4 regions of the Streptomyces sp. NBC_00354 genome follow, and region 1 is predicted to be linked to each of the others. Evidence: riboswitches for the same ligand, from Rfam matches in the RefSeq annotation. Region 1 holds a riboswitch; each other region holds the start of a gene.
The links. Region 1 has a riboswitch for cobalamin ahead of OHT74_RS28980 (cobalamin biosynthesis protein). Riboswitches for the same ligand answer to the same signal wherever they lie in the genome.
Positions count from the first base shown of each region.

Region 2: linked by a shared signal. The riboswitch ahead of OHT74_RS13365 (ribonucleoside-diphosphate reductase subunit alpha) and the one ahead of OHT74_RS28980 (cobalamin biosynthesis protein) in region 1 are both predicted to bind cobalamin.
Region 3: linked by a shared signal. The riboswitch ahead of metE (5-methyltetrahydropteroyltriglutamate--homocysteine S-methyltransferase) and the one ahead of OHT74_RS28980 (cobalamin biosynthesis protein) in region 1 are both predicted to bind cobalamin.
Region 4: linked by a shared signal. The riboswitch ahead of cobN (cobaltochelatase subunit CobN) and the one ahead of OHT74_RS28980 (cobalamin biosynthesis protein) in region 1 are both predicted to bind cobalamin.

Region 1 covers NZ_CP107983.1:6,320,073-6,322,264, forward strand. The annotation lists gene OHT74_RS28980 (cobalamin biosynthesis protein) at 1-782, opposite strand, end outside; cobalamin riboswitch at 822-972, opposite strand; gene OHT74_RS28985 (hypothetical protein) at 1,087-1,308, opposite strand; gene OHT74_RS28990 (inorganic phosphate transporter) at 1,337-2,192, opposite strand, start outside.
Region 2 covers NZ_CP107983.1:3,045,040-3,047,231, reverse strand. The annotation lists gene OHT74_RS13365 (ribonucleoside-diphosphate reductase subunit alpha) at 1-1,034, opposite strand, end outside; cobalamin riboswitch at 1,186-1,309, opposite strand; gene OHT74_RS13360 (GNAT family N-acetyltransferase) at 1,361-1,861, opposite strand; gene OHT74_RS13355 (Uma2 family endonuclease) at 1,940-2,192, shown strand, end outside.
Region 3 covers NZ_CP107983.1:709,605-711,796, reverse strand. The annotation lists gene metE (5-methyltetrahydropteroyltriglutamate--homocysteine S-methyltransferase) at 1-1,326, opposite strand, end outside; cobalamin riboswitch at 1,483-1,700, opposite strand; gene OHT74_RS03500 (HAD family acid phosphatase) at 1,841-2,192, opposite strand, start outside.
Region 4 covers NZ_CP107983.1:1,974,172-1,976,363, reverse strand. The annotation lists gene cobN (cobaltochelatase subunit CobN) at 1-1,038, opposite strand, end outside; cobalamin riboswitch at 1,072-1,210, opposite strand; gene cobG (precorrin-3B synthase) at 1,405-2,192, shown strand, end outside.

The DNA.
Region 1 (2,192 bases):
GCCAGGGTTCCTCCCAGCCGTACGCCGAGCGCCCCGGCGAACGAGGCCTCCACCGGGCCGGCGTTCGGGCTCGGGTGCTTCGCGGCGTCGGCACGCCAGGCCCGTACGGCTCCCCGCCGGTCGGGTCCGGCCAGTACGGCGGCCAGCGCGGTCAGCCGGGCGCCCGGCCAGCCCGCGAGGTCGTCGAGCCGGGCCGAGGCCCAGCCGTAGCGCAGGTAGCGCGGCGACCTGTGGCCCACCATCGCGTCCAGGGTGTTCACGGCGCGGAAGGCCAGCAGCCCGGGGATACCGGCGGCGGCGCCCCACACGAGGGCCCCGACCACCGCGTCGGAGGTGTTCTCGGCGACCGACTCCACGACGGCGCGGGCCATCTGCTGCTCGTCCAGGGCCTGCGGGTCCCGCCCGCACAGGTGCGGCAGCCGCTCCCGGGCGACCTCGGCGTCCCCGGCGGCGAGCGCGCCGCCGATGGCGCGGGCCTCACGGCCCAGGGAGGTGCCGCCGACTACGGCCCAGGTGGCCGCTGCGGTCAGGGCGATACGGGCGGCTGCGGGCCGGGAGCGCACGGCGCGGGCGCCCAGCGCGCCGACGGCGGCCGCGCCCCCGGCGCACACGAGGGTGTGGAGGAGGCCCCGGGCGCGGTCGTCGCGCCACAGGGCGCCTTCGACAGCGGCGGCTGCTCGTCCGAAGGCGGCCACGGGGTGCCCTCGGCGCGGATCACCGAGGATCCGGTCGCCGATCAGGCCCGCCGTGGCGCCGTACGCGAAGACGCGATCGGCACGCATGGTGGCAGGTATGTCCTCACTCAGGGTCCGCGCCCTGGTTCGACGTGTCCGGCGGTGGGAGTTCCTGGCTCCCGGGGCGCACGCGTCGCGTGCTCCCCGGTGACAGTGGCGGGACCGCGCCGGATTCGCACCGGACTTCCTCTCCATGCCGCCGTATTGGCTCGGGCAGTCCACCACGCACCGCGAAGGCCCGTCAACTCGCCGTTGACCTGCGGCGGGGCAGGTCACCACGCCGGGCCTCGGGTACGGGAAAGCTCCCCCCGGGAAGCCCGGAGGGAGCTTTCGTGCACCGTGCCCGAATCGGTCAGCTGACGATCAGGTAGATGCCGTACGCGACGGCCGCCGTGACGAGCGCGAAGCAGGCGTACGCGCCGCTGCGGGCCAGGGTGGCGGTGCCGCCCTGCTCGGTGGCGGTCTCGTGCTTGGAGAGGCCCACCAGGCCCAGGGTGAACAGGGCCACGAGCGCGACGGTGGCGGAGAGGCTGACCCCGAAGACGGAGCCGAGTGCTGCCCAGTCGATCTTCATACTGCGGATTCCTCTGTCGTTCTCGGGGTCAGACCGCGGCGGCCGGGGCCGCAGGGGTCGGGGCAGCCGCCGGGATGGTGGCCTTCAGGTCCTCGTCGGTGACCGCGGCGGTCGTACCGGCGGCGGCCACGGTCGGCGGGACGGTGACGGCGGCCATGGCCGTGGTGACGACACCCGGCTCCTCGGCCGCGGCCGGCTGCACGTCGTTGACGTTGCTGTGGTCGACGACCTGGCGGCGGGAGATGACCCAGATGGCGACGCAGGAGGCGATCAGGAAGAGCGCGACGGCGGCGACGCCGAGGTCACCGGTACGCATGACCAGCTCGGCACCGGAGGCGACGACGGCCGCGGCCGGCAGGGTCAGGCCCCACGCGATGAACATGCGGGTGGCGGTGGACCAGCGGACCACACCGCCCTTGCGGCCCAGGCCCGCACCCATGACGGCGCCGGAGCACGCGTGGGTGGTGGAGAGGGAGAAGCCGAGGGTGGAGGAGGCCAGGATGACGCTCGCGGCCGAGGTCTGGGCGGCGAAGCCCTGCTGCGGCTGGAGGTCGGTCAGGCCGCTGCCCATGGTGCGGATGATGCGCCAGCCGCCCAGGGAGGTGCCCAGGGCGATGGCCATGCCGGCGGAGACGATGACCCAGACCGGCGGGTTGGCGCCGGAGTCCAGGGCGCCGCCGGCGATGAGCGCCAGGGTGATGATGCCCATCGTCTTCTGCGCGTCGTTGGTGCCGTGCGCGAGGGAGACGAGACCGGCCGAGGCGATCTGCCCGGCGCGGTAGCCCTTGGTGGCGGTCTTGCCGCCGACCTTGCCGCCGAGCTTGTACGTGACCTTGGCGGCCAGCATCGAGGCCACACCGGCCACGATCGGCGCGGCGACCGCG
Region 2 (2,192 bases), 3.3 Mb from region 1:
CAGTGCGCGAGGTTCAGGTTGTGCGTACGGCGCTGGTCCTCGCCGGTGTTGTCGCGGAGCTCCAGGAACTCCTCGATGTCCGCGTGCCAGGTCTCCAGGTAGACGGCGGCGGCACCCTTGCGGCGGCCGCCCTGGTTCACGGCGGCGACGGAGGCGTCGAGGGTCTTCAGGAACGGCACGATGCCGTTGGAGTGGCCGTTCGTACCGCGGATCAGCGAACCGCGGGCGCGGATGCGCGAGTACGAGAGGCCGATGCCGCCGGCGTGCTTCGACAGGCGCGCGACCTGGTGGTAGCGGTCGTAGATCGAGTCGAGCTCGTCCAGCGGGGAGTCCAGCAGGTAGCAGGAGGACATCTGCGGGTGCCGGGTGCCGGAGTTGAAGAGCGTGGGGGAGGACGGCAGGTAGTCGAGGCGGCTCATCAGCCGGTAGAGGGAGGCCACTTCCTCGACGGCCTGGACAGTGTTGTTCTCGGCGAGGCCACAGGCCACGCGCAGCATGAAGTGCTGCGGGGTCTCGACGACCTGGCGGGTGATCGGGTGGCGCAGCAGGTAGCGGCTGTGCAGGGTGCGCAGGCCGAAGAAGCCGAAGCGGTCGTCGGCGCCCTCGGCGAGGGTGTGCTCGACCAGTGCGTCCAGGCGGCTCGCGTGCAGCGCCACGAACTCGGCGGTGCGGTCCGCGATCAGGCCCTCGCGGTGGCCGACCGCGACGGAGGCGGAGAAGGAGGTGGCCCCCTGGCCCGCGGCTTCCTCGGCGACGGCCAGCGTCAGCAGCCGGGCGGCGAGCCGGGAGTACGCCGGGTCCTCGGAGATGAGACCGGCGGCGGCCTCCGTGGCCAGCCCGCGCAGTTCGGCCTCGTCGGCGGCGGCGCTGCGCCCGCGGAGCGCGGCGGCGGCGACCCGGCCCGGGTCGGTGTCGGGGAGGTCGGCGGTCAGCTCGGTGAGGGTACGCAGCAGTGCGGCCCCAGGTCCCCCGGTCTCGATTCCGGTGTCGGACGGGTCGGACTCGGCGCGCGGTGCGGAAGGCGCGATGGTCACGGGGGGAGCTCTCCCTCGCTCGGCTCCGGGACACCTTCGGTGCGGGCGCGAGCGGGCGCGCGCGGGGCAGGGCCTGGCTGGGCACGCTCACACCGCACGGCGTCCACCGGCCCAACCGCGGGGCCCGGACGTGTCGGCACCCGGTTCGGTCGAGCCGGGCGCACTGTCGGCAGGTCCTCGGACTTGCGGTGACACCAATGGGTGTACTTCATACCGTTGCGGGACAGTTCCGGATTCGCACCGGATTCCCCTGCGACGACAGCGAGCATGAGCATACATGTGGGGGCCGCTTCCTGTGCGACCCCCTAGATGTTGTGTCGGCGTGGCTACAGTTCGAGACCGTACGTGAGCAGAGCGAGGCCGGGGACGGGCTCCCAGTCCCGTTCGGGCGAACGGACGAAGCCGAGCCGTTCGTAGATCCGGTGGGCTCCGACCATGTCGTCCGTGGTGGACAGAACGAGGCGCCGTACGCCCTCGATGACCCTCGCCCGCTCCATGCAGGCCCGTACGAGCGCCTCCCCGGCGCCCCGCCCGCGGCCCTCCCGGGCGACGGCCAGCATCCGGAACTCGGCCTCGCCGGCCACGGCGATGTCGCACAGCGGGCTCCCGTGCGCGGCGAACGCCACCCCGCCGAGGAGCCGTCCGTCGCTCGCGGCGGCGACGAGTATCACCCCGTCGCGCGCCCGCCCGGCCACGTCCCGCAGCCGCGCGAGGTACGGGTCGTCCTCGCCGAAGGTGAGCAGCCCGTCCCCGAGGTACGCCTGCGCGGTGATCTCCCCGAGCGTCCCGTACTCCGCCGCCAGCGCTTCCCTGATCACGATGTCCATGCGGTCGAGTGTGCCGGACGGCTGTCGGTGCCCGGCGCTATCGTCGGAGACAGCACCGTCAAGGAAGGCGAGCGAGGCATGACCGTGATGACCGACCGGCCCCACATGCTGACCGAGGAGTTCGAGAATCTCGCGCGCATAGCAGCGCGCGAGACGGAAGGGCTGCGCCTGGAATTCATCGACGGGGTCATGAGGAGCAAGGCTGTGCCGGACAGCGACCACGCGCTGATCATCGAGTGGCTGACGCGTGTCTGTATGCAGCACCGCCCTGAGCTCTGGCTCTACGGCGAGCAGGGGATCAAGATCCAGCAGTACCGTCAGGGGCGGGCGA
Region 3 (2,192 bases), 5.6 Mb from region 1:
CGGCAGCAGCGGCAGGCCCAGGAGGGCGCGCTGGGCGGCGGCGCGTTCGGCGTACGGCTGGGCACGGCGGGCGTCGGCCTCGCCGATCGCCGCCGTACGGCTGCGTACCGCGGGGTCTCGGGTGAGCGGGGAGTTCCTACGGGAGGCCAGGTCGGCGCGGTTGGCGGCGAGTTCGGCCGTGATCGAGGCGGGCCCCTGGCCGAGGCCGCGGGCGAGGGTGGCGATCTCGGCGGTCTTCTGCCGGGCGAAGGCCAGCCAGCGGCGGATCTGCGGGTCGATGTCGCGCTCGACGGCGGCGTCCAGCGGGACGTGCAGCAGTGAGCAGGACGCGGCGACGTCGACCCGGCCGGCGAGGCCGAGTAGGGTGCCCAGGGTGGTCAGTGACTTCTGGAGGTCGTTGATCCAGATGTTGCGGCCGTCGACCACGCCGGCGACGAGGCGCTTGCCCGGCAGCCCGCCCACCGCGGCGAGGTCCGCCAGGTTCGCGGCGGCGGCCCCGGTGAAATCGAGCGCGAGGCCTTCGACGGGGGCCTTGGCGAGGACGGGCAGGGCCTCGCCCAGCCGGTCGAAGTACGAGGCGACGAGCAGTTTCGGGCGCTCCGTCAGGGCGCCGAGCTCCCGGTACGTGCGGGTGGCGACGTTCAGCTCGGCGGGGGTGCGGTCCTGGACCAGGGCGGGCTCGTCGAGCTGCACCCACTCGGCCCCGGCCGCGCGCAGCTCGGCCAGCACCCGGGCGTACACGGGCAGCAGCCGGTCCAGCAGGGTGAGCGGCACGAAGTCGTCGGCGACGCCGGGGGCGGGCTTGGCCAGCAGCAGGTACGTGACCGGTCCCAGCAGGACGGGCCGGGCGCGGTGCCCGAGCGCAAGCGCTTCGCTCAGTTCCGCCACCTGCTTGGCGGGGTCGGCGGTGAAAACGGTGTCCGGCCCCAGCTCCGGGACGAGGAAGTGGTAGTTGGTGTCGAACCACTTGGTCATCTCCAGCGGCGCCACATCCTGCGTGCCGCGGGCCATCGCGAAGTACCCGTCCAGAGGGTCGGCCTCGACGGCGGTGCGGTGGCGGGCGGGGACGGCGCCGACCATGAGACTGGTGTCCAGTACGTGGTCGTAGTAGGAGAAGTCGCCGGTCGGGACCTCGTGGATGCCGGCATCGGCCAGCTGCTGCCAGGCGCTCCGGCGCAGTTCGCGGGCGGTCTCCCGTAGGGCGGCGGCGCCGACGCGGCCGTTCCAGTAGCCCTCGACGGCCTTCTTCAGTTCCCGGTTCGGCCCCTGGCGGGGGTATCCGTACACGGTGGCGCGTACGGCCGTGGCAGCGGACTCGGTTGTCACGTGACTCTCCTTCGCGAGCATGCGTGTGCGTGTCTTGCGACGGATCCCGGGGAAACCGGGGCGAAGGGGTGACGAACCGGACGGACCGATATGTGCCCGCCCTGAATGTGCACGCCGACCCGCCCACGAGGTCACCGGGATCACCGCACGCGAACGGTCGCGTGCGGGCAACGGGCAGGTCTTCGGACTCGCGGGCACGTCTCGTCGTACGAAACTCCTACTGGCCGTCGCTTCCCAGACCCGTCCGGGCCCAGTGCGTATGACGGCGGTCGTTCCCGCTCACCGCTGCGGGGCAGTCCCGGATTCCCACCGGGTTCCCTCTTACGACGCATCCCGCCTGGAGGACGGGGCGAACCAGCTGCGGAGTCAGCCTAAGGGCAGGCGCCGGGCGGCGGACAGGTGTGATCACCATGCGGACACGGGAATGAGACACCCCGCCCCACCGGTGCGCCGCCGGCCGCCTCTGTGTGCAGGCGGCCGGCGGCGGGGACCCCGGCGGCGGGGCCGAGAACGACTAGGAGAGCTTGCCGTCGTAGTCCGGCAGCTTGAAGGTGCGCTCCGCGTGCCCGCCGACCAGATCGCTGTTGTTGTTGCCGATGTTGGCGATGATCGTGTAGCCGCGGGCCTCGATCTCGGCGCGCTTGGCCGTCTTGTAGGCGCTGACCTCGCTGAAGAGGTCGGGCAGGTCCCGGACGTACAGGTCCGAGACGGGGTAGCCGACCGCCTTGAGGTTGTGCTCGGTGAGGGAGTGGATGATCCCCGGTCGGGCGGTGACGAAGATGATGGCGACGCCGCGCTCGTTCGCGTACCGGGTCAGGTCGCGGACCTCGGAGATCGCCGGGGTCGGGAACGTCCAGAACCAGTGG
Region 4 (2,192 bases), 4.3 Mb from region 1:
GCGGGAGTGCTTGGTGGGGTACGCGGAGAGGACGAGCGCGAGCTTCTTGTCGCGCCGCTCGATGTGCCGGAGGCGGGCGTGCCGGACGGCGATGCCGGCGACGCGGGAGGCGCGCTCGGGGTCGGCCACGTACGCGGGCAGGCCGTCCTCGTCGAGCTCCTTGAAGGAGAACGGGACGGTGATCAGACGGCCGTCGAACTCGGGCACGGCGACCTGCGTCGCGGCGTCGAGCGGGGACAGGCCCTCGTCGTTCGCCTCCCAGGCGCTGCGCGAGCCGGTCAGGCACAGGGCCTGCAGGATCGGGACGCCGAGCGCGGCCAGCGCGCCCGCGTCCCACGACTCGTCGTCGCCGCCCGCCGAGGCGGTGGCGGGCTTGGTGCCGCCGGCCGCGAGGACGGTGGTGACGACCGCGTCCGCCGACTCCAGCGCGGCGATCAGGTCCGGCTCCGGAGTGCGCAGGGAGGACACGTAGAGGGGGAGGGCCTGGGCGTCCTGGGCCTCGATCGCATCGCACAGGGCGTGCACGAAGGCGGTGTTGCCGCTCATCTGGTGGGCGCGGTAGTACAGCACGGCGATGCGCGGACCCTCGGTGGTCCCGGGCGTGCGCTCCAGCGGGCCCCAGGTCGGCGCGGCGGCCGGCGGCTCGAAGCCGTGGCCGGTGAGCAGCACGGTGTCGGAGAGGAACCGGGCCAGCTGGTCCAGGTTGGCGGGGCCGCCGTGGGCGAGGTAGCCGTGCGCCTCGGCCGCGATGCCGATCGGGACCGTGGAGGCCTCCATCAGCTGAGCGTCCGGGGCCTGTTCGCCGGTCAGGACCACCACCGGGCGGGTCTGGGCCGGCGCCAGGAGCAGGTCGAGGCCGTCCTGCCAGGCGCGCAGGCCGCCGAGGAGGCGTACGACGACCAGGTCGACGCCGTCGAGCAGCCCGGGCAGGTCGTCGAGGGGAAGGCGGGACGGGTTCGCGAACCGGTACGGCACGGGGCCGTCCGCGGCGCGGGCGCTGAGCAGATCGGTGTCGGACGTCGACAGCAGCAGGATCATGCGGCGGCAGGCCTTCCTCGGGGTTTCCGCGCCCCGGGCAGTGAGGACAGCGGGAGTTCCTGACTCACCCGGCGGATTGCTCTGCAGGGTTCACAGTGGCGGGACCGCGCCGGATTCGCACCGGGCTTCCTCCCGGCGGGCCATGTGGCTCCGCCGCTGGTCATCTTAGGTGGCGATCTCCCTGACCGGGAGTGGGGGTGGCCCGCGCCCGGGCGCCCGGCCGGCGGACCCGCCCCCGCCCCCCGACCCCCCGCGCGCCCCCCGCTCCGCGGAGCGCCGAGCCCGCCCGCGCACCACCGCTGCGCGGAGGGGTGGGTGGTGACGGCCACAGGTCGGGGCGGGGGAATCGTGGGTATGCTCGCCGCCATGCCGCCCCAGCCCCCTTCCGCCGCATCGCGGGACGAACCCGTCATACGCGACCGCGGTGACGCCTGCCCCGGTGCGCTGCGGCTGCACGCCGCGGACGACGGGTTCCTGGCCCGGGTCCGGGTACCCGGCGGGATGCTCGACGCGGACGCGGCCTCGCTGCTGGCCGATGCAGCGGACCGGCTCGGCGACGGGCACATCGACCTCACCTCCCGCGGCAACGCGCAACTGCGCGGCCTCGGGGCGAGCTGCGGCGGCGAACTGCAGTCCGTGCTCGTCCGCGCCGGCCTGCTGCCCGCGCCCACGCACGAGCGCGTCCGCAACATCGTCGCCTCGCCGCTGACCGGCCTCGACCGGCGCGGCCTGCCCGACGTGGCGCCCTGGGTCGCGGAGCTGGACCGGCTGCTGTGCGCGAGCGCGCCCGCGGCCGGGCTGTCCGGCCGCTTCCTGTTCGCCCTCGACGACGGCCGCGGCGACGTCACCTCCCTTGCCGCGGACGTGAACCTGGTCGCCCGGGACGCCGACCGGGCCCTGCTGTGGACGGCCGACCCGGCCGACGCCCTGCTCGTGGCAGCGGCCGACGCGCCCCGGGCCGCCCTCGTGGCGGCCGCATACTTCCTCGACGCCGTCCGGGAAGCCGGCACCCGAGCCTGGCGGGTTGCCGAGCTGCCCGCCGAACAGGCCCTGGGTTCCGGTGAGTTGGGTGTGCGGCTGGCCGCCGCCGGGATCGAGGCCGCCCTCGTACGGGAAGACGCCCGGCGCTCCCCGGCCCCCGAGCCCGGCATCGT